One region of the Streptomyces sp. NPDC057638 genome, then DNA from elsewhere that is predicted to be linked to it. Evidence: riboswitches for the same ligand, from Rfam matches in the RefSeq annotation. Region 1 holds a riboswitch; each other region holds the start of a gene.
The links. Region 1 has a riboswitch for cobalamin ahead of ACFVIM_RS18900 (cobalamin biosynthesis protein). Riboswitches for the same ligand answer to the same signal wherever they lie in the genome.
Positions count from the first base shown of each region.

Region 1 (4,722 bases):
TCGAGACCGCCCCCGTAGGCCACGGTGCCGTGGTTGCGCAGCAGACAGGCCCTGCGGTCGGCCAGCGCGTCGAGCATGCCGTCGGCGAGGGCCTCGGAGCCGTACCGGGCGTAGGGGGCGACACGGACCGGACCGCCGAGGTCGGCGGTCATGTAGTGGATCGGGGGCACCTCGGTGACCAGGGTGGAGACGGCGGTGGCGTGCACGGCGTGGGTGTGGACGACCGCGCGGGCGTCGGTGTGCCGGTAGACCGCCAGATGGAGCGGCAGCTCGCTGGTGGGCTCGAGGTGGCCCAGGACACGGTTCCCGTCGAGGTCGACGGCGAGGGCGTCCCCGGGGGTGAGCCGGTCGTAGGGCACCCCGCTGGGGGTGACGAGGACCAGATCGCCGACGCGGGCCGAGACGTTGCCCGAGGTGCCGACGACCAGCCCCTCCGCGGCTGTCCTGCGCGCGGTGGCCACCAGTCGGCCCCAGAGCTGTACGAGGTCATGTTCGATCACGTCCGGCCCGATCCGATCGCTCATACGACCATCGTGTCAGGTGTCGGCAAGGGGGTCCGGCCCACGAGCGATGTCGGGTGATGCATATCACCGGATGGTGCGAGAAGTCCGATTTAAGACCATCTCTACCGTCCGGAAACCCCGGGGAATCGGCGGCAGCGGCCCCCGGGAGGGGGCTTCGGCGAGCAAAGCGGAACCATGAACATCATTTGGGGTCACCCTGAATCCCGCCCCAGTTCACCTTCCGTTCATCCAGGTTACCTACGTTCGCCGGGCCACTGACGTCCAAAGATTGCCTGGGTAAATGGAACACATCACGCTGCTACTCGCGATCGTGATCGTGACGGCTCTCGTGTTCGATTTCACGAACGGTTTCCACGACACCGCCAACGCGATGGCGACCACCATCTCGACCGGCGCAATGAAGCCCAAAGCCGCGGTGGCCATGTCCGCCGTGCTCAACCTCGTCGGCGCGTTCATGTCGGTGGAGGTCGCCAAGACGATCTCCAGCGGCATCGTCAACGAGGCAGGCATAACACCAGAAGTGATCTTCGCGGCGCTGGTCGGCGCCATCCTCTGGAATCTCCTGACGTGGCTGGTCGGCCTGCCGTCCAGTTCCTCGCACGCCCTCATGGGCGGTCTGATCGGCGCCACCATCGCCTCGGTCGGCATCAGCGGCGTCAACGGCGGCACCGTGATCACCAAGGTGCTGATCCCCGCCATCGCGGCCCCCCTGGTGGCCGGTATCGGCGCCTACCTGGCCTCCCGCCTCACCTACAAGATCGGCAAGAACGCCGACCAGAAGGCGACCGCGAAGGGCTACCGCGCCGGGCAGATCGCCTCGGCCGGTCTGGTCTCCCTGGCGCACGGCACCAACGACGCCCAGAAGACGATGGGCATCATCACCCTCGCCCTGGTCGCGGGCGGCGTGCTGGTCCCGGGTTCCAACCCTCCGATGTGGGTCATCGTCTCCGCCGGTGTCGCCATCGCGCTCGGCACCTACCTCGGCGGCTGGCGCATCATCCGCACCATGGGCAAGGGTCTGACCGACCTCCAGCCGCAGCAGGGCTTCGCCGCCCAGTCCAGCGCCGCGAGCGTCATCCTGGCCTCCTCCAACCTGGGCTTCTCGCTCTCCACCACGCACTCCTGCTCCGGCGCGGTGATGGGTGCCGGTCTCGGCCGCAAGGGCGGCGTGGTCCGCTGGTCGACCGCGACCCGGATGTTCGTGGCCTGGGGCCTGACCCTGCCGGCCGCCGGTCTGGTCGCCGCCCTCTCCGAGCTGGTCACCCGGCAGGGCGACTGGGGCATCGCCGTCGTGGCCGTCTTCCTCGTCGCCTCGTCGGCCGCGATCTGGGTGTACTCCCGGCGCCAGGTCGTCGACCACACCAACGTCAACGAGACCGATGAGAACGGTGTGAGCGACGGCTCCGAGCCCGGCGTCGTGACCGCCGCCATCGCCGCGGTCACCCCGCCCCCGGCCGGTGTGACCCCGGACGAGCTCAAGACCACCATCCCGGCCCCCGCGGCCGCCTCTTCCGAGAACGGCCCGGCCAGCCCGGCCGCGGTGTAAGGACGGAACAGCATGAAGATCGACTGGGTAGCCCTCGGCTCCGTGTTCGGCGTCAGCCTCGTGGCCACCGTCGCTCTGGTGGGCCTCTTCACCCTGGGCATCGTGGGCATGAGCAAGCAGGCATCGGCGAACGGCGGGTCCGTGGCCCTCGCCCGCACCGGCGCCTACCTCTGCTTCGCGCTGTGCCTGGCCGCGGTCTCGTACGGAATCTTCCTGATCGTGACCTGAGCCCCGCGCTCTGACCACAGGGCCGGACCATCCCCCGCGGATGGCCCGGCCCTGTGGCGTACCCCGGGGGACGAGATCGCGTGGGCGCGCGGGACCACCGGGTGGCGGGGCTGCTCTGTGGGGCTGGGCACACTGTCCCGTCGCAGGTCAACGGCAGGTTGACGGGTGTTCTCGGGGCGTGGTGGACTGCCGGGGCCCATACGACGGCAGCAGAGGAAGCCGGTGCGAATCCGGCGCGGTCCCGCCACTGTCAGCGGGGAGCGATCCCCGTGAGCCAGGAACTCTCTCCGTCGTCTCCGTCGAACCAGGGCGTGGACACCCTGAGTGAGGACATATCGCCATGCCCGGCCGTGGTTCAGCTCCCCTCCCCTCCCCCGTGCGTACCATCGCCGGGGCCGTGACCAGCGGGATCGCCCGCTGATCGATGCGTGCCGAACGAGTCTTCGCGTATGGCGCGCTGGCCGGTCTCACCGCCGACCTCCTTCTCGCCGACCCCCGCCGGGGCCATCCGGTCGCCGGTTTCGGGCGGGCGGCGGGGGCCGTGGAGCGGGTGCTGTGGCATGACCACCGCGGCTGGGGCGCCCTGCACACCGCCGTCTGCGCCGGAGGCGCCACCACGGCCGCCGCGCTGCTGGCCCGCGCCGCCGCGCGCCATCCCGCCGCCTCGGTGGCCCTGACGGCCGCCGCCACCTGGGCCGTGGTCGGAGGTACCTCCCTCGGGCGCGAGGCCCGCGCGATCGGCGCGGCCCTCACCGACGGTGACCTGGCGCGCGCCCGCGCACGCCTCCCCCATCTCTGTGGCCGCGACCCGCACTCCCTCGACGAGCGGCAGATCGCGCGCGCCGTGGTGGAGTCCGTCGCGGAGAACACCTCGGACGCCGTCGTCGGCGCGCTGGTGTGGGGCGCGGTGGCCGGGGTGCCCGGGCTGGTGGGCTTCCGCGCCGTCAACACCCTGGACGCGATGGTCGGCCACCGCTCGCCCCGGCTGCGCCGCTTCGGCTGGGCGTCGGCGCGGCTGGACGACGTCGTGGGGTGGCCCGGGGCCCGTCTCACCGCCGCGCTGGCGGTGGTCTGCGGTGCCGCCCCGGCCGACGCCGTACGGGTGTGGCGGGCCGACGCCCACCGTCATCCCAGCCCCAACGCGGGCCCCGTCGAGGCCGCCTTCGCCGGTGCCCTCGGTGTCCGCCTCGGCGGCACCCTCGCCTACGGCGGCCGGGTCGAGCACCGCCCGGTCCTCCATGCCGGGGGCCGTCCCGTGACGACCGCCGACATCGACCGCGCGGCCCGGCTCTCCCGCCGCGTGACCCTAGGGGCACTCGCGGTGAGCGTAGGCGGCCGTCTGCTGGTCGCGCGCCTCGCGAAAGCGGTCCAGACCGCACGCGCGGGTACGGCCGCGCAGAAGGCGGTACGAAGGCGGCGCGCGTGACAAGGACACGCGCGAGAAGGACGCACGCGACGAGGACGCACGCGATGGGAACACGCGTGACAAGGAACAGCGCCGCGACGATGGACCGCACGGCGGTACGGCGGCACGCCGGTACCGAGGCACCGCTCTGGGGAGGGACACGATGAGGAAGCGCGGCGGTGGGCTGCTGGTCGCGGGGACCACGTCGGACGCGGGCAAGAGCGTCGTCACGGCGGGCATCTGCCGCTGGCTGACCCGCCAGGGCCTGAAGGTGGCGCCGTTCAAGGGCCAGAACATGTCCCTGAACTCGTTCGTGACCCGCGACGGCGCGGAGATCGGCCGGGCGCAGGCGATGCAGGCCCGCGCGGCGCGCGTGGAGCCGACCGCGCTGATGAACCCGGTCCTGCTGAAGCCCGGCGGTGACCGCACCAGCCAGGTGGTGCTGCTGGGCAGGCCGGTCGGGGAGATGAGCGCGCGCGGCTTCTTCGGCGGCCACGCCGCCGGGTCGGCGCTGCGCGAAGGGGGGCGCGAGGCACTGCTCGGCACGGTCCTGGAGTGCCTGGAGGAGCTGCGCGTCACCCATGACGCGGTCATCTGCGAGGGAGCGGGCAGCCCCGCCGAGATCAATCTGCGGCGCACGGACATCGTGAACATGGGGGTGGCACGGGCCGCGGGGCTGCCCGCGCTGGTTGTCGGGGACATCGACCGCGGCGGGGTGTTCGCCTCGTTCTTCGGTACCACGGCGCTGCTCGCCGCCGAGGACCAGGAGCTGCTGGCGGGCTATGTCGTCAACAAGTTCCGGGGTGATGTCTCGCTGCTGGAGCCGGGTCTGGCGATGCTGGAGCAGATCACCGGGCGGCCGACGTACGGGGTGCTGCCGTACGCGCACGGGCTCGGGATCGACGAGGAGGACGGGCTGAGCGTCTCCCTGCGCGGCGCCGTACGGGAGTCGGTGGCCGCGCCGCCGGTCGGCGAGGACGTGCTGCGGGTGGCGGTCTGCGCGGTGCCGCTGATGTCCA
Region 1 is NZ_JBHVHF010000131.1:7,279-12,000, reverse strand. It holds gene ACFVIM_RS18915 (class II aldolase/adducin family protein) at 1-524, opposite strand, end outside; gene ACFVIM_RS18910 (anion permease) at 805-2,070, shown strand; gene ACFVIM_RS18905 (hypothetical protein) at 2,083-2,298, shown strand; cobalamin riboswitch at 2,465-2,604, shown strand; gene ACFVIM_RS18900 (cobalamin biosynthesis protein) at 2,723-3,724, shown strand; gene ACFVIM_RS18895 (cobyric acid synthase) at 3,867-4,722, shown strand, end outside.

Region 2 (4,722 bases), on a different contig from region 1:
CCCGCGCAGATCCCGAGGAGCCCGCCGATGACCAGCGCGGTCGTGGTGTGCCGTACGGCGGGCGGAACGGCGGCGGTCCGCCCGTACCCCCGCGCGTCCATCGACGCGGCGAGCGCGACGGACCGCTCCAGCGCGCTCTCCAGCACCGGCAGCCCGATCCGGGCGACGGCGCGGACACCGCCCGCTTCCCGTCCGCGCAGCCGCCGCGCGGTGCGCAGCCGGGCGACGTCGGCGACGAGATGGGGCGCGAAGGTCATGGCGACGACGACGGCCACCCCGATCTCGTACAGCGCCCCGGGCAGGCACTTCAGCAGCCGGGCCGGGTTGGCCAGCGCGTTCGCGGCGCCCAGGCAGATGAGGATGGCGGCCAGCTTGGCGCCGTCGTACAGGGCGAAGACGATCTGTTCGGCCGTGACCCGGCCGCCGAGGCGGATCCCCTGGGCCCAGTCGGGGAGCGGGACCTCGGGGAGGGTGAGAAGGGTGTGGCTGCCGGGGATCGGTGACCCGAGAACGACGGAGAAGACGACCCGCAGCGCGATCACGAACAGCGCCAGCTTGAGGAAGGCGCTGTAGGAGCGCGCCCAGGGCGCGTCGGTGCGCCGCGCGGCGACGACATACGCCGTCACGACCACCAGCAGTCCCAGCAGGAGGGGATGCGTGGTCCGCGACGCGGCCGTGGCCAGGCCGAGCGCCCACAGCCACCAGGCACCCGGATGCACGGCGTTGCGCCGGTCGGCCCGGGGGGCGCGCAGCCGCTCCCCGGGGCGCGGGCGGCGGCCCCGCGTGGGCTCGGTGGGCTCGGCGCGTTCGGTGGGGTTCTGGCCGAGGTCACGGAGGCGGACCCCGTCCCCGTACGGCGGTACGGGCGGGGACTGGTCCCGGTCCCGGCTCATCGGGACCGGCGGCGGGACTGCCAGAACGCGGCGGCGCCGAGCACGACGACGGCGCCCACTCCGGCGAGGGCGCCGACGGAGGGTCCGCCGGACTCCTCCGCGCTGGACTCCTGCGCGCGGGTGTCCCCTTCCGGCGCCGCGCCGGCCGTGGTCCGCGGGCGGTCGCCCGAGGCGGGGACCTGCTCGCCGCAGCCCGCACCCGGATAGCCCGCGATGGCGCAGAGCAGCGCCTGCTGGTTGTAGCGGAGCGGCTTGGCGACGGCGGCCAGCGCCTCCGCCGCGGTCGCGTCCGTCCCCACCCGGGCACAGGCGGCGCGCGGCGCGGGCGGCCGCTCGCCGGAGGGCGCGTCCTGGGGGGTGCCCGGGTCGATCACCACGGCGACGCGTTTGCGGTCCGGCTCGGCCGCCGTCGTACCGCAGACGGCGGCGAAGTCCGGGGCCTGGCGGGGGCGGGTGGCGTCGGCGCTGTTCTCGCTCACCGCGAAGCGGAACCCGTTCACCGAGCCGTCGGCGGGACGGGCGGTGGCCGGGCCCTCGGTGGCGTAGGACCAGGCGCGGCCGTCGCTCTGCCAGAAGGACCAGTAGCGGTATCCGGCCGCCTCGGCGGGTGTGGCGGCGGCCACGCCGAGTCCGACGGCGAGGACGGTGCCGAGGACGGTGCCGAGCAGGGCCGCCAGGGCGAGCAACGGGGTCGACGGCGGGGTGAGCGAGCGGGCGCGGGCCTTCCCGGCGGTGCCGGGGCCGGGCCCGTCCTCCGCCTGGCCACGGCTGCCCGGGGTCCCGGGGCCGTCGCCGGGCGTACGGGGGCGGGGCCCGGCGCTGTCGCCGGTCACGACTTGTTCTTGCGGCGGCCGCTGATCAGGATGCCCGCGCCGACACTGGCCGCGAAGAAGGCGCCGACGAGCCACCACTGGCCGCTGTCGGAGCCCTTCTCGTCCTTCTCGTTCTCCTTCTTCTTCTCTTCCGTGGCCTGGGCCGCGTCCGCGCGCGGGTCCGGGCCGAGCGCGGTGAGCTGCGCCACCAGGTCCGCGCCACCGAAGTCGGTCGGCTGCGCCCCGGCGGCACGGGCGGCGAAGATCAACTGGGCGTACGCGGCGGGTCCCGACTCCTTCGCCCATGCGGCCGAGTTCGCCTTCAGCCAGGCCAGGGGCTTCGCGGTCCGCTCCTTCAGGCCCTGGGCGGCGAGGGCGGCCACGGCGTCGGCGGTGTTGCCGACATCCGGCTTGGGGGCGGAGTCGGTGGCGCCGGGCATCGGCGGGGTCAGCAGATGACCGGTCGCGGCGAGGGCGCCCGCGAGGTAGGCGGCGCCGTTGTGGGCGGCGTCCGGGAGGGTCTTGCCGGGGACACAGGCGGTGCCCCGGGCGTCCGGCTCACCGGCGGCGGGCGAGAGCCCCTGCCCCCGCGCCGCCACCACGGCGGCGGCCGTGGAGTCGGCGACCATGCCGGGCTGCTTGGGCTGGTAGACGAAGGCGCCGCCGTCCTTGCCACCACAGGGCGTGGCGAACGTCAGCAGGGCATCGAACGGCGACTTCCCGCCCGGCGAACGCACCTCGGCGGGCTTGACGCCCGCCGCCGAGAACGCGCCGATCACCAGCGAGGTGGAGTTGGCGTCGCTGGCGCCGCCGGGGTTGTAGCTCCAGCCGCCGTCCGCGTTCTGGGTGGACCGCAGCCAGGTCACGGCCTTCTGGGCGGTCTCCTTCTCACCGAGCGCGGTCAGCGCCTGGACGGCCACGGCGGTGGCGTTGGAGTCCAGCGGCAGCGAGGCCGGGCACGCGGCGGAGACATCGGCCCGGTAGGAGGCGAAGCCGCCGCTCGCGCACTGCTGGGCGGCGAGCCACGCGACCGCCTTGTCGGCGGGGACGACACCGGAGACATCCTGGGCGAGCAGGGCCAGGGACTGGCGCCAGACACCGTCGTAGGTGGGGTCGCCGCTCCCGTACAGCCCGGACGGCAGGACCGGCGACGGCGCCGGGCTGCCCGTGGTGGCGGGCGCGGCACTGGCCGCCGGGGCGAGCGCGAGCGCGGCCGTGCCCAGTGTGGCGGATACGGCGAGCGCGACGGCGCGGCGTGCGGTGCTCATGGACGGGGGCCTCTCCTGCGGAAGCCGGGCACGGGCACGCTCTTGAGGCACCAGGGCTCCGACTCCGTACTCCTCGACGGTGCCGGTCACCGGCGGGCCGCCGGTGGCACGAGACGATCACAACGGGGTACGGGGCATTCCGGCTCGCCACCCCGGGGTGCCCGGCGGTGGCTCACGGCTGCGGGTCAGCGCCGGATTCGCACCGGCTTCCCCCCGTACGGACGTGAAAACGACGTGTCCACTCTACCGGCCGGTCCGGCGGGTCGTGGCTGGCGGACTGACTGCTTCCGGATCGGCGGGCGTGTCCCCGGGGGCGCGGGCCGGTCGCCTCGGGGGTGGCGGGTTCTGGACGGCGGGCCGGTCGCCTCCGGGGTGGCGGGTCCGCGTTCGGGGCGCCGGGCCCGGGATCGCGGGACGGCCGCCTGCGTGTCCCCGGGCCCAGAACCGGCCGCCCCCGGGCCCCGAACCGGCCGCCCCCGGGGTCTGCCCGGACGCCTGGCCGTGGGCCTTCGGAACCCTTGGCCGCCGGGCCCCGGCCCGCTCCCCTCCGGCGGCCGCTCACAGCGCCACATACCGCTCCGGCACCCCCGCCAGCCGCTCCGCCCGCCCCCGTCGCACCAGATGGCGCAGATGGGCCTCCACCTCCGAGACGGCGATCGTGCGGGAGGCCGGCGGGATCCGCTCCCATGCCCGGTTCCACTCCATGAGTTCCGCGAGGCGCCAGGGCGTGCGGGGCTCGGTCAGCAGGCCGAGCAGCAGCGCGAGACGGGTCTCGTGGTGGCCGAGCAGTGCGCTGACCCGGGCGGGGGCGCCGGTGAAGGGGTGCTGGTGGGCGGGGAGGACCTCGGCCGGGGCGAGGCGGGCGACCCGTCGCAGGGAGGCCAGGTAGTCGCCCAGGGGGTCGGTCCCGGCTGGGTCGTCTGGGTCGGCTGGGTCATCTGGGTCCTCGTACAGACCGATGTGGGGGCTGATCCCGGGGAGCAGGTGGTCGCCGGAGAAGAGACGGCCCCGGCCGGGGAGCCCGGCCGGATGGTTCTCCTCCAGATGGAGGCAGACATGGCCGGGGGTGTGGCCCGGCGTCCAGATCGCCCGCAGTCGTCGGCCCGTGAGGTCCAGCAGCTCACCGGCGGCGATCTCCCGGTCGGGCAGGGCGGGCCGCAGCCCCGGCACCGCGTCGGCGCCGCGCGCGCGGAAGGAGCGCATGACGGCCAGATGCTCCTCGGGCGCTCCGGCGGCGGCCAGCTTCTCCTCCATAGAGGCCAGCCAGCGCTCCGGCGGGCCCTCCCTCGTACGCCGGACGACGTCGGTGTCGGCCGGGTGCATCGCCACCCACGCGCCGGACTCCGCGCGGACGCGGGCGGAGAGGCCGTGGTGGTCGGGGTGGTGGTGGGTGATGACGACGCCGTGGATGGCGGAGACGTCGGCGCCCAGCGCCGTCAGTCCGGCGGTGAGGGCCTCCCAGGAGGCCGGGTCGTCCCAGCCGGTGTCGATGAGGACCGGGCCACGGCCGGTGTCGAGGAGATGGACCAGAGTGTGGCCGAGGGGGTTGTCCGGGATGGGGACCCGGACCGACCAGACCCCGCCGCCGTGGTCCGTGGTCCCGGCCGCCGGTGACCCTGTCATGCCGGTACCTCCGTCACGTCGGTGCCGCTGTCGTGCCTGCCCGTGCCTGTTCGCGCCCGTCCGTCCGTCATGCCGGTGCCGGTGTGCTGTCCCCCGCGCGGGTGCCGCCCCGTGCCGGTCCCGTGC
Region 2 is NZ_JBHVHF010000372.1:1,718-6,439, forward strand. It holds gene ACFVIM_RS31100 (CbiQ family ECF transporter T component) at 1-719, opposite strand, end outside; gene ACFVIM_RS31105 (SCO2322 family protein) at 890-1,579, opposite strand; gene ACFVIM_RS31110 (prenyltransferase/squalene oxidase repeat-containing protein) at 1,723-2,973, opposite strand; cobalamin riboswitch at 3,085-3,227, opposite strand; gene ACFVIM_RS31115 (MBL fold metallo-hydrolase) at 3,532-4,596, opposite strand.
Region 2: linked by a shared signal. The riboswitch ahead of ACFVIM_RS31110 (prenyltransferase/squalene oxidase repeat-containing protein) and the one ahead of ACFVIM_RS18900 (cobalamin biosynthesis protein) in region 1 are both predicted to bind cobalamin.

Region 3 (4,722 bases), on a different contig from region 1:
GCTGGCGCTCGCCGCCGGAGAGGGAGGGGAAGGCCCGGTCGGCGAGCCCGGTGATGGCCAGCCGTTCCAGCGCCTCGGCCACGAGGGCGGTGTCCGCCGCCGAGTCCGGCTCCCAGAACCGCTTGTGCGGGCTGCGCCCCATGGCGACGACCTCCCGCACGGTCAGCTCGAACTCGGCCGGGCTGTCCTGCGGCACGGTCGCCACCCGGCGCGCCCGCTCCCGCGCCCCGAGCACCAGCAGGTCGTCGCCGTCCAGCAGCGCCCGGCCCGCCGTGGGGCGCAGGGTGCCGTACACACAGCGCAGCAGGGTGGTCTTGCCGCTGCCGTTGGGGCCGACGACGCCGACGGTCTGGCCGGGTTCGGCCCGCAGCGCGATCCCCGTGAGCAGGGCGCGGCCCTCCGTCTCGTACCCCAGGCCGGTCAGGGTGAGGGCGGCGGTCACGACGGGACTCCTCGCGGGTGGAAGACGACGCGGGTCGCGGGTGCCCCCGGCGCGGTACGGATCACCGGTGCCCCCGGCGCGGCGCGGGTCACAGCGGTGCCCCCTGCGCGGTGCGCCCCCGCATCAGCCAGAGGAAGAGCGGGCCCCCGATCAGCGCGGTGAGCACGCCGACGGGAACGTCCTGCGGGGAGAAGAGGGTACGGGCGCCGAGGTCGGCGACGACCAGGGCGACGGCGCCCAGCAGCGCGCAGACCGGCAGCAGGGCCCGGTGGGTGGCGCCGACCAGCAGCCGGGCGGCGTGCGGGACCATCAGCCCGACGAACCCGACGGCGCCGCTGGCGGCCACCATCACGGCGGTGACCAGCGAGACCAGGACGAAGACGACGGCACGGAAGCGCCCCACGTCCAGCCCCAGCACGGTCGCGCCCTCCTCCCCCACCAGCAGCAGGTCCAGCGGTCGCGCCAGCGCCAGCAGCAGCGGCAGCGCGGCCCCGAGCACGACGGCGGGCAGCAGGATCCCGTCCCAGCGGGCGCTGCCGAGCCCGCCGAGGGACCAGTACAGGGCCTCGCGGAAGTGCTCCGGCCGCGCCGACGCCACCAGGACGAGCGTGGTCAGCGCGGTGAGGATGTACGAGACGGTGACCCCGGCCAGCACCAGCCGGGGCCCGGTCATCATCCCGCCGCGCCGGGCCAGCCCGAAGACCAGCGCGAGCGCGACCAGCGACCCGAGGAACGCGCCGAGCGGCATCGCGACGGCGGTGGTGGCGCCGAGGCCCAGCGTCAGCACCACCACCGCGCCGGTGGAGGCTCCGGAGGAGATCCCCAGCAGGAAGGGGTCGGCCAGCCGGTTGCGCACCAGCGCCTGGAGGACGGCGCCGACGACCCCGAGTCCGGCGCCGACGACCATCCCGAGCAGCACCCGGGGCAGCCGTACCTCACGCACGATGGTCCGGAACGGGCTCGGCGCGGCCCCCGGCAGCAGCGCGTCGACCACCTGCCCGGCCGGGATCCGTACGGAGCCGAGGACCAGCCCGGCCAGGGCCGCGCAGCCGAGCGCGGCCACCAGGCCGGTGACGACGGCGCCGTAGCGCAGCCGGGCGAGGACGGGCCGCGCGCCGGGGCCGCCCGCCGCGCCCGCCTCCGTACCCGCCGATGACACGCCCCCGGCGGCCACCGTCACGCCCCTCACCGCGCCAGCTGCGCGGCCAGCTTGGATATGGCGGCGGGCGCCCGGACGCCGAGCACGGCGTCGGAGAGCGGCAGCACCGCGAAGCGTTTGTTCCGCACCGCCGGGACGTCCTTGAGCGCGGGGTCGGTCAGCAGTTTCCGCTTCTTCTGCGCCACGGTGACCGAGCCGTAGTCGTAGATCACGATGACCTCGGGCTTGCGGGCGACGACCTCTTCCCAGGTCGCGTCGCCGAACGCCTTGTCGAGGTCGGCGAAGACGTTCCGGCCGCCCGCGCGGGTGATCAGCTCGTTGCCGATGCCCCGGCCGCCCGCCGTGAAGGCGGTCTTGTCCCCGTTGTCGTAGACGAAGACCGGCACCGGCGCCCGGCCCGTGAGCGTCGTGCCGGTGGCGGCGACCACGGCGCGGGCCTCGGTGATCCACCGCTGGGCGCGGTCGCCGACGCCGAAGGTGCGCCCGACCTCCTCGACCTCCCGGTAGACGTCGTCGAGGGTGGTCCGCTCGGTGGTGCAGTTCTCCAGGTTGAGCCGGGTGTCGATGCCGGTCTTCTTCAGCTCGGCGCGGGTGCGGCCGTCCTCGGTCTTGAAGGCGCTGGCGTAACCGCCGTAGACGAAGTCCGGGTTGGCGGTGAGCAGCTTCTCCTTGGAGGGGTACTCCTTGGCGAGCACGGGGATCTCCCCGTACGCCTTCGCGTACTCCGGCAGCACCCGGTCGTCCAGGAAGGCGGTGCCGACCAGCGACTTCTCCAGTCCCAGCTCCAGCATGACCTCGGTGACGTGCTGGTTCATGGTGACCGCGCGCCGCGGCGGCGCCTGATAGGTGGTCTTCACACCGCAGTTGTCGACGGTGTACGGGAAGCCGGGGGCGGCACCGGTGGCCTTGCGGTCCGGCTCGGGGGTGGTGGAGCAGCCCGCGAGGGTGAGCGGGAGCAGCAGGGCGGCGATGACGGTGGTTCTGCGGCGCCTGGACATGACGGGTGGTGCCTCCTCCGGGGATTTCCACGTCCCCTGGGTGGTGGGAGAAGGGCGGCGGGTCAGTTCCTGGCTGGCAAGCGGATCGCTTGGCTCACAGTGGCGGGACCGCGCCGGAGTCACACCGGCTTCCTGGGTCCCACCGCCCTGTTCATACGTCTGTTCTCTTGTATCACCTGGTGCTGGGCGCGCTCGACGCGCTCGCTCAAGTGTGAGGCTCAGTATGCCTCGACGATCCGCACCTCCTCCTCGGTGACCTCCCCGTTCACGATCCGGAAGGAGCGGAACTGGAAGGGCCCGAGGCCGTCGGTGTCGGCGGTGGAGACCAGGACGTAGTGGGCGCCGGGCTCGTTGGCGTACGAGATGTCGGTACGGGAGGGGTACGCCTCGGTCGCCGTGTGGGAGTGGTAGATGATCACCTGCTCCTCGTCGTTGGCCCACAGTTCCTTGGTGAGCCGGAGCAGGTCCATCGAGTCGAACTCGTAGAAGGTGGGCGACCGGGCGGCGTTGACCATGGGGATGAACCGCTCCGGGCGGTCGGTGCCCTCGGGTCCGGCGACGACGCCACACGCCTCGTCGGGGTGGTCGGCGCGGGCGTGCGCCACGATCTGGTCGAAGAGTGCCTGGGTGAGCGTCAGCATGCCGTCAGCATAGGCAGCGGGCCGTTCCGTACCAATGGGTGATACGAAACGGCCCGCATGCTGGGAATGCCTGGTCTGCGAAGGGGGCGCCTCAGCGCTTGCTGAAGGCGGCGCCCTCGGGGTCCCGCTTGCGCAGCACCAGATAGGAGACCCCGAGCAGGAGCCCCCAGACCGGCGCGACGTACAGCGAGACCCGGGCGTCCTTGTCCACGCCCATCAGCACGATCACCAGACCGATGAAGCAGAGCGCGAACCAGCTGGTGTAGGGCGCGCCGGGCGCCTTGAAGGTCGACTCGGGCAGCTCGCCCCGGTTCACCTTGGCGCGGTAGCGGATCTGACTGACCAGGATCATGATCCAGGCCCACATGCCGGAGATGGTGGCGAAGGAGACGATCTTGTTGAACGCCTCGCCGGGCCACTGGTAGTTGATCCAGACACCGAACATCATCAGCGCGGCCGAGAAGGTGGTCCCGATCAGCGGGGTGCCGTTCCTGGTGAGCCGGGTGAAGATCTTCGGGCCCTGGTTGTTGAGGGCCAGGCCGCGCAGCATGCGTCCGGTGGAGTACATCCCGGAGTTGCAGGAGGAGAGCGCGGCGGTCAGGACGACGAAGTTCACGATGCCCGCGCCGACGGCCAGGCCCATCTTGTCGAAGGCGGCCACGAAGGGCGAGACGCCCGGCTCGAAGTTGGTCCAGGAGACCACCGACAGGATCATGATCAGCGCGCCGATGTAGAAGACGGCGATGCGCCACGGCACGGTGTTGATGGCCTTGGGCAGGGTCTTCTCGGGGTCCTTGGACTCACCCGCGGTGACACCGACCAGCTCGACCGCCAGGAAGGCGAACATCACGATCTGGAGCGTCATCAGCGTGCCGCCGATGCCCTTGGGGAAGAAGCCGCCGTCGCTCCACAGCAGCGAGAAGGAGGCGGTGTCGCCCGCGTCCGTGAAGCCGAGGGTGATGATTCCGGCGCAGATCAGGATCATGCCGACGATCGCGGTGACCTTGACCATCGAGAACCAGAACTCCAGCTCACCGAAGATCTTCACCGAGATCAGATTGGCGCCGTAGAGGATCAGCGTGAAGATCAGCGCCGAGACCCACTGCGGGATGTCGAACCAGTACGTCATGTAGTGCGCCGCCGCCGTGACCTCGGTCATTCCGGTGACGACCCAGAAGAGCCAGTACGTCCAGCCGGTGGCGAACCCCGCGAACGGCCCGATGAACTCCCGCGCGTAGTCGGAGAACGACCCCGAGACCGGGCGGTACATCAGCAGCTCGCCGAGGGCGCGCATGATGAAGAAGATGACCAGGCCCGCGATGGCGTACGCGAGGATGAGGCTGGGTCCGGCCTTGGAGATGGCCTTGCCCGCGCCCAGGAAGAGGCCGGTGCCGATGGCTCCGCCTATCGCGATCATCTGGATCTGCCGGGCGCCGAGTGCCCGGTGGTAGCCCTGGTCCTCACCGCCTCCGGCGGCGGACC
Region 3 is NZ_JBHVHF010000049.1:29,855-34,576, reverse strand. It holds gene ACFVIM_RS10030 (ABC transporter ATP-binding protein) at 1-442, opposite strand, end outside; gene ACFVIM_RS10025 (FecCD family ABC transporter permease) at 531-1,535, opposite strand; gene ACFVIM_RS10020 (ABC transporter substrate-binding protein) at 1,628-2,599, opposite strand; cobalamin riboswitch at 2,642-2,764, opposite strand; gene ACFVIM_RS10015 (Mov34/MPN/PAD-1 family protein) at 2,818-3,240, opposite strand; gene ACFVIM_RS10010 (amino acid permease) at 3,332-4,722, opposite strand, start outside.
Region 3: linked by a shared signal. The riboswitch ahead of ACFVIM_RS10020 (ABC transporter substrate-binding protein) and the one ahead of ACFVIM_RS18900 (cobalamin biosynthesis protein) in region 1 are both predicted to bind cobalamin.

Region 4 (4,722 bases), on a different contig from region 1:
GTCCTCGCCGCGAACCGGGTCCTCGCGGGCGACCCGGTGATCCAGACGATCATGACCAACGAGCTGGACGCGCTCCGCGCGCGGCTCCTGGCCGTACTCCCCCTCGCGGACGAGAACGCCCGCGAGGCCGTGTCCGGCGTCCTGAAGAGCTGGCTCGTCTTCGTCCAGGTCCTCTGCGTCGACTGGCTCACCCACGAGACTTGCACCCGCACCCAGCTCCGCGACATCTGCGTCGGCGCGGCCCTCGGCGCCCTCCGGCCGCTTCTCGACGAGGACCCCGCCCCCGACGGGCCACCCCGGGCGCCCAGCGCGCGTGGCTCGGCGTAGCGCCCTGGCCGCACCCCGTCCGCCGCGACCGTGACCGGCGGTGGCTCCCAGCCGTCCGAACTCGACGTCAGGGCCGTGGAGTACGGGCCGTTCGGCCACGTGGTGAAGCCACCGGGACAGCGAACGGGGTGACCCCGTACCAGCGTCACGACACCGACCCGGCGGGGCGGGCCACCTCCGTCGCGGTCTCCGGCGGCACCGGAACGCCCGCCACCGGCTATCACCCGTCCACGGGAGGGGCGGCGAGCGGCTGTTTTGAGTCGGCTCGGCCCGTTCCTGGGCGGCGCCGCGCTGTGGGCGCCTACGGTAATGATCATGGTCGTGTCCGCACGGACGGACACGTGGGCAACCGAGGCGAGGACGTGGGAACGGGATGACGGGTACTGACTGGCGGCAGCGGTCCGTGGTCGTGACGGGTGGGACGCGCGGGATCGGACGGGGTATCGCGCGACTCCTCGCGGCCCGGGGCGCGGCGGTCGCGCTCACCGGCCGGGACGCGGCGACCGCGGAACAGGCCGCCGGGGAACTCGCCGCCGCCACGGGCGGCCGGGTCACCGGCCTGGGCCTCGATCTGCGGGACCCGGACGCGATCGAGGCCATGGCGGCGGAGGCCGAGCGGCGGCACGGGCACGTGGACGTGGTGTGCGCCAACGCCGGGATCTTCCCGGAGAAGCGGTTGCGGGAGATGACGGCCGCCGATGTGGACGAGGTCCTGGCCGTGAACCTGCGCGGATCGATCCTCGTGTCGAAGGCCTTCCTGCCCGCCATGGAACGCGCCGGACACGGCCGGATCGTCCTGACCTCCTCCATCACCGGTCCCACCACCGGCTACACCGGCTGGTCCCACTACGGCGCGAGCAAGGCGGGCCAGCTCGGCTTCCTGCGCGGCGCGGCCCTGGAGCTGGCACCGGCCGGTATCACCGTCAACGCCGTCCTGCCCGGCAATGTGCGCACGGAGGGCCTGGCCGAACTGGGCGAGGACTACCTGCGGCGGATGACGGACTCGATTCCGGTCGGCCGGCTCGGCGAGACCGCCGACATCGCGCACGCGGTGCTGTTCCTCGCCTCCGACGAGGCCGCGTTCATCACCGGTCAGACCCTCACCGTCGACGGAGGGCAGACCCTTCCCGAGTCCCTCGACGCCCTGGCCTGACGTATCAGAGACCAGGGCCCCGGCGCTCTCTCCGGCAAGGTGTCTCATCTCACCGTCCGGATTCTGGACAGCCTGCGGCGGGTTCCCGGAGCGGGCGCCTAGAGTGACCGGTGCAGCTGGTTCGCCCTGTCCGCCAGACAGACGCGTCGTAAGAGGGAACCCGGTGGGAATCCGGGACTGCCCCGCAGCGGTGAGCGGGAACGACCGCCGTCATACGCACTGGGCCCGGGAGGGTCTGGGAAGCGACGGCCAGTAGGTGTTCCGTCAAGGGACGTGCCCGCGAGTCCGAAGACCTGCCCGTTGCCCGTACCTGGCCCCAGTGCCGTGTACGGACATCCGGTGACCTCGTGGGCGGGTCGGCACGGACAGCAGACGGACGACCGCGCCGCACCGCGCGATCGTGTCCGTCCGGTTCGTCACCCCTTCGCGTCCTCGTCCCGTCACCGGGTTCTCAGGGATTCATCTCGCGAAGGAGATCTCCGTGACACCGAAGTCGACGACGACACCGAAGTCCGCGACCGCGGCGGCACGCGCCACCGTGTACGGCTACCCCCGCCAGGGTCAGGCCAGGGAGCTGAAGAAGGCGATCGAGGGCTACTGGAAGGGCCGTGTCACCGCCGACGCCCTCCGCGCCACCGCCGCCGAGCTGCGCCGGCGCAACTGGCGGGAACTGGCCGACGCCGGGATCGACGAGGTCCCCACCGGTGACTTCTCGTACTACGACCATGTGCTCGACACCACCGTGCTGGTCGGCGCCATCCCGGAACGGCACCGCTCGGCGGTCGCCACCGACCCGCTCGACGGGTACTTCGCCATGGCGCGCGGCACCCAGGAGGTGGCGCCGCTGGAGATGACCAAGTGGTTCGACACCAACTACCACTATCTGGTGCCCGAACTGGGCCCCGACACCGTCTTCACCGCCGACCCGGCCCAGCAGATCAGCCAGCTGACCGAGGCGCGGGCAATGGGGCTCACCGCCCGCCCGGTGCTCGTCGGCCCGGTGACCTACCTCCTGCTCGCGAAGCCCGCGCCGGGCGTGGCGGCGGACTTCGACCCCCTCACCCTCCTGGACCGCCTCCTCCCCGTCTACGCGCGGACCCTCACCGCGCTGAAGGCGGCGGGCGCCGAGTGGGTACAGCTGGACGAGCCCGCCCTGGTCCAGGACCGCACCCCGGCCGAGCTGAACGCCACCGCCCGCGCCTACCGTGACCTCGGCGCCCTGACCGACCGTCCGAAACTGCTGGTCGCCTCCTACTTCGGCCGCCTCGGCGCGGCCCTGCCCGTCCTCGCCAAGTCACCCGTCGACGGCCTCGCACTCGATTTCACCGAGTCCGCCGCCGCCAACCTCGACGATCTCGCCGCCGTCGGCGGACTCCCCGGCAAGCGCCTGGTCGCCGGAGTGGTCAACGGCCGCAATATCTGGATCAACGACCTCGCCAAGTCCCTCGGCACCCTGGGGACCCTCCTCGGCCTCGCGGACCGGGTGGACGTCGCGGCCTCCTCCTCGCTGCTGCACGTCCCGCTCGACGCCGCGCTGGAGCGGGACATCGACCCGCAGATCCTGCGCTGGCTCGCCTTCGCCCGCCAGAAGACAGCGGAGATCGCCACCCTCGCCAAGGGGCTGAGCCGGGGCACCGCCGCCATCGAGGGCGAACTCTCCGCCAACCGGGCCGCCCTCGCCTCGCGTGCCGCGTCCCCCATCACCCGCGACCCGGCCGTCCGGGCCCGCGCCGGGGCCGTGACCGACGCCGACGCCCGCCGTTCCCAGCCCTACGGGCAGCGGACGGTCGCCCAGCGGGAACGCCTCGGCCTGCCGCTGCTGCCGACCACCACCATCGGCTCCTTCCCCCAGACCGACGAGTTGCGCGTCGCCCGCGCCGATCTGCGGGCCGGACGAATCGACTCCGCCGGGTACGAGGAACGCATCCGGGCCGAGATCGCCGAGGTGATCTCGTTCCAGGAGAAGACCGGCGTCGATGTCCTCGTCCACGGCGAGCCCGAACGCAACGACATGGTGCAGTACTTCGCCGAACAGCTCACCGGCTATCTCGCCACCCGACACGGCTGGGTCCAGTCCTACGGCACCCGCTATGTCCGCCCGCCGGTCCTCGCCGGGGACATCTCCCGCCCCGAACCGATGACCGTCCGCTGGACCTCCCACGCCCAGTCGCTCACCGACAAGCCGGTCAAGGGCATGCTCACCGGCCCGGTCACCATGCTCGCCTGGTCCTTCGTCCGCGACGACCAGCCCCTCGGCGACACCGCCCGCCAAGTCGCCCTGGCCCTGCGCGACGAGGTCGACGACCTGGAGGCCGCCGGGACCTCCGTCATCCAGGTCGACGAACCGGCGCTGCGCGAGACCCTGCCGCTGCGCACCGCCGACCACGCCGACTACCTCGCCTGGGCCACGGAAGCCTTCCGCCTCACGACCAGCGGAGTGCGGCCGGACACCCAGATCCACACCCACATGTGCTACGCCGAGTTCGGCGACATCGTCCAGGCCATCGACGACCTCGACGCCGACGTCATCAGCCTGGAGGCCGCCCGCTCCCATATGCAGGTCGCGTACGAACTGGCCACCCATGGCTACCCGCGCGAGGCCGGACCCGGCGTCTGGGACATCCACTCCCCCCGCGTCCCCTCCACCGACGAGGCCGCCCGCCTCCTCCGCACCGGCCTGAAGGCCATTCCGGCCGAACGCCTCTGGGTCAACCCCGACTGCGGCCTCAAGACCCGCGGCTGGCCCGAGACCCGCGCCTCACTGGAGAACCTGGTGACGGCCGCCCGTACCGTACGAAACGAACTGCCCGCCTCCTGACCTCCCACCACCCCTCGGCCGGGGCACCCACCGGGCGCCCCGGCCGGGCCATGAACGGCGCGGCTCGGGTGGGTCATCTCCCGCGCCTGCGGGTTCGACACTTGCTGACCTGCGGTCCTACCGGCGAGTAATGCGATTTTGCTTCACTTGCGTTCGGGGCTTCACGGTCCTCCCGTCGTCGGCGGCTTGACATCTTCTCATCTACCGGCGTGACCGCTCTCCCGTCCCGGGCGACCCTGCTCCGGAGACGCTGACGGCTCCTCCGTACACACGGAGTGGACCAGTCCGCGAGCTGACGCTGTTGAGGCGCGGTGAGCCGAAACCGTGTCGACGTAAGCCAGTTCGCTACTGGATCATGCGTTCATGTCCCTGAGAGAGACCCTTGCCCGGGTCGACACCGATCTGGCCGCCGGCCGGGTTCCCC
Region 4 is NZ_JBHVHF010000039.1:19,311-24,032, forward strand. It holds gene ACFVIM_RS08410 (TetR/AcrR family transcriptional regulator) at 1-327, shown strand, start outside; gene fabG (3-oxoacyl-ACP reductase FabG) at 701-1,480, shown strand; cobalamin riboswitch at 1,581-1,796, shown strand; gene metE (5-methyltetrahydropteroyltriglutamate--homocysteine S-methyltransferase) at 1,962-4,298, shown strand; gene ACFVIM_RS08425 (DUF6584 family protein) at 4,662-4,722, shown strand, end outside.
Region 4: linked by a shared signal. The riboswitch ahead of metE (5-methyltetrahydropteroyltriglutamate--homocysteine S-methyltransferase) and the one ahead of ACFVIM_RS18900 (cobalamin biosynthesis protein) in region 1 are both predicted to bind cobalamin.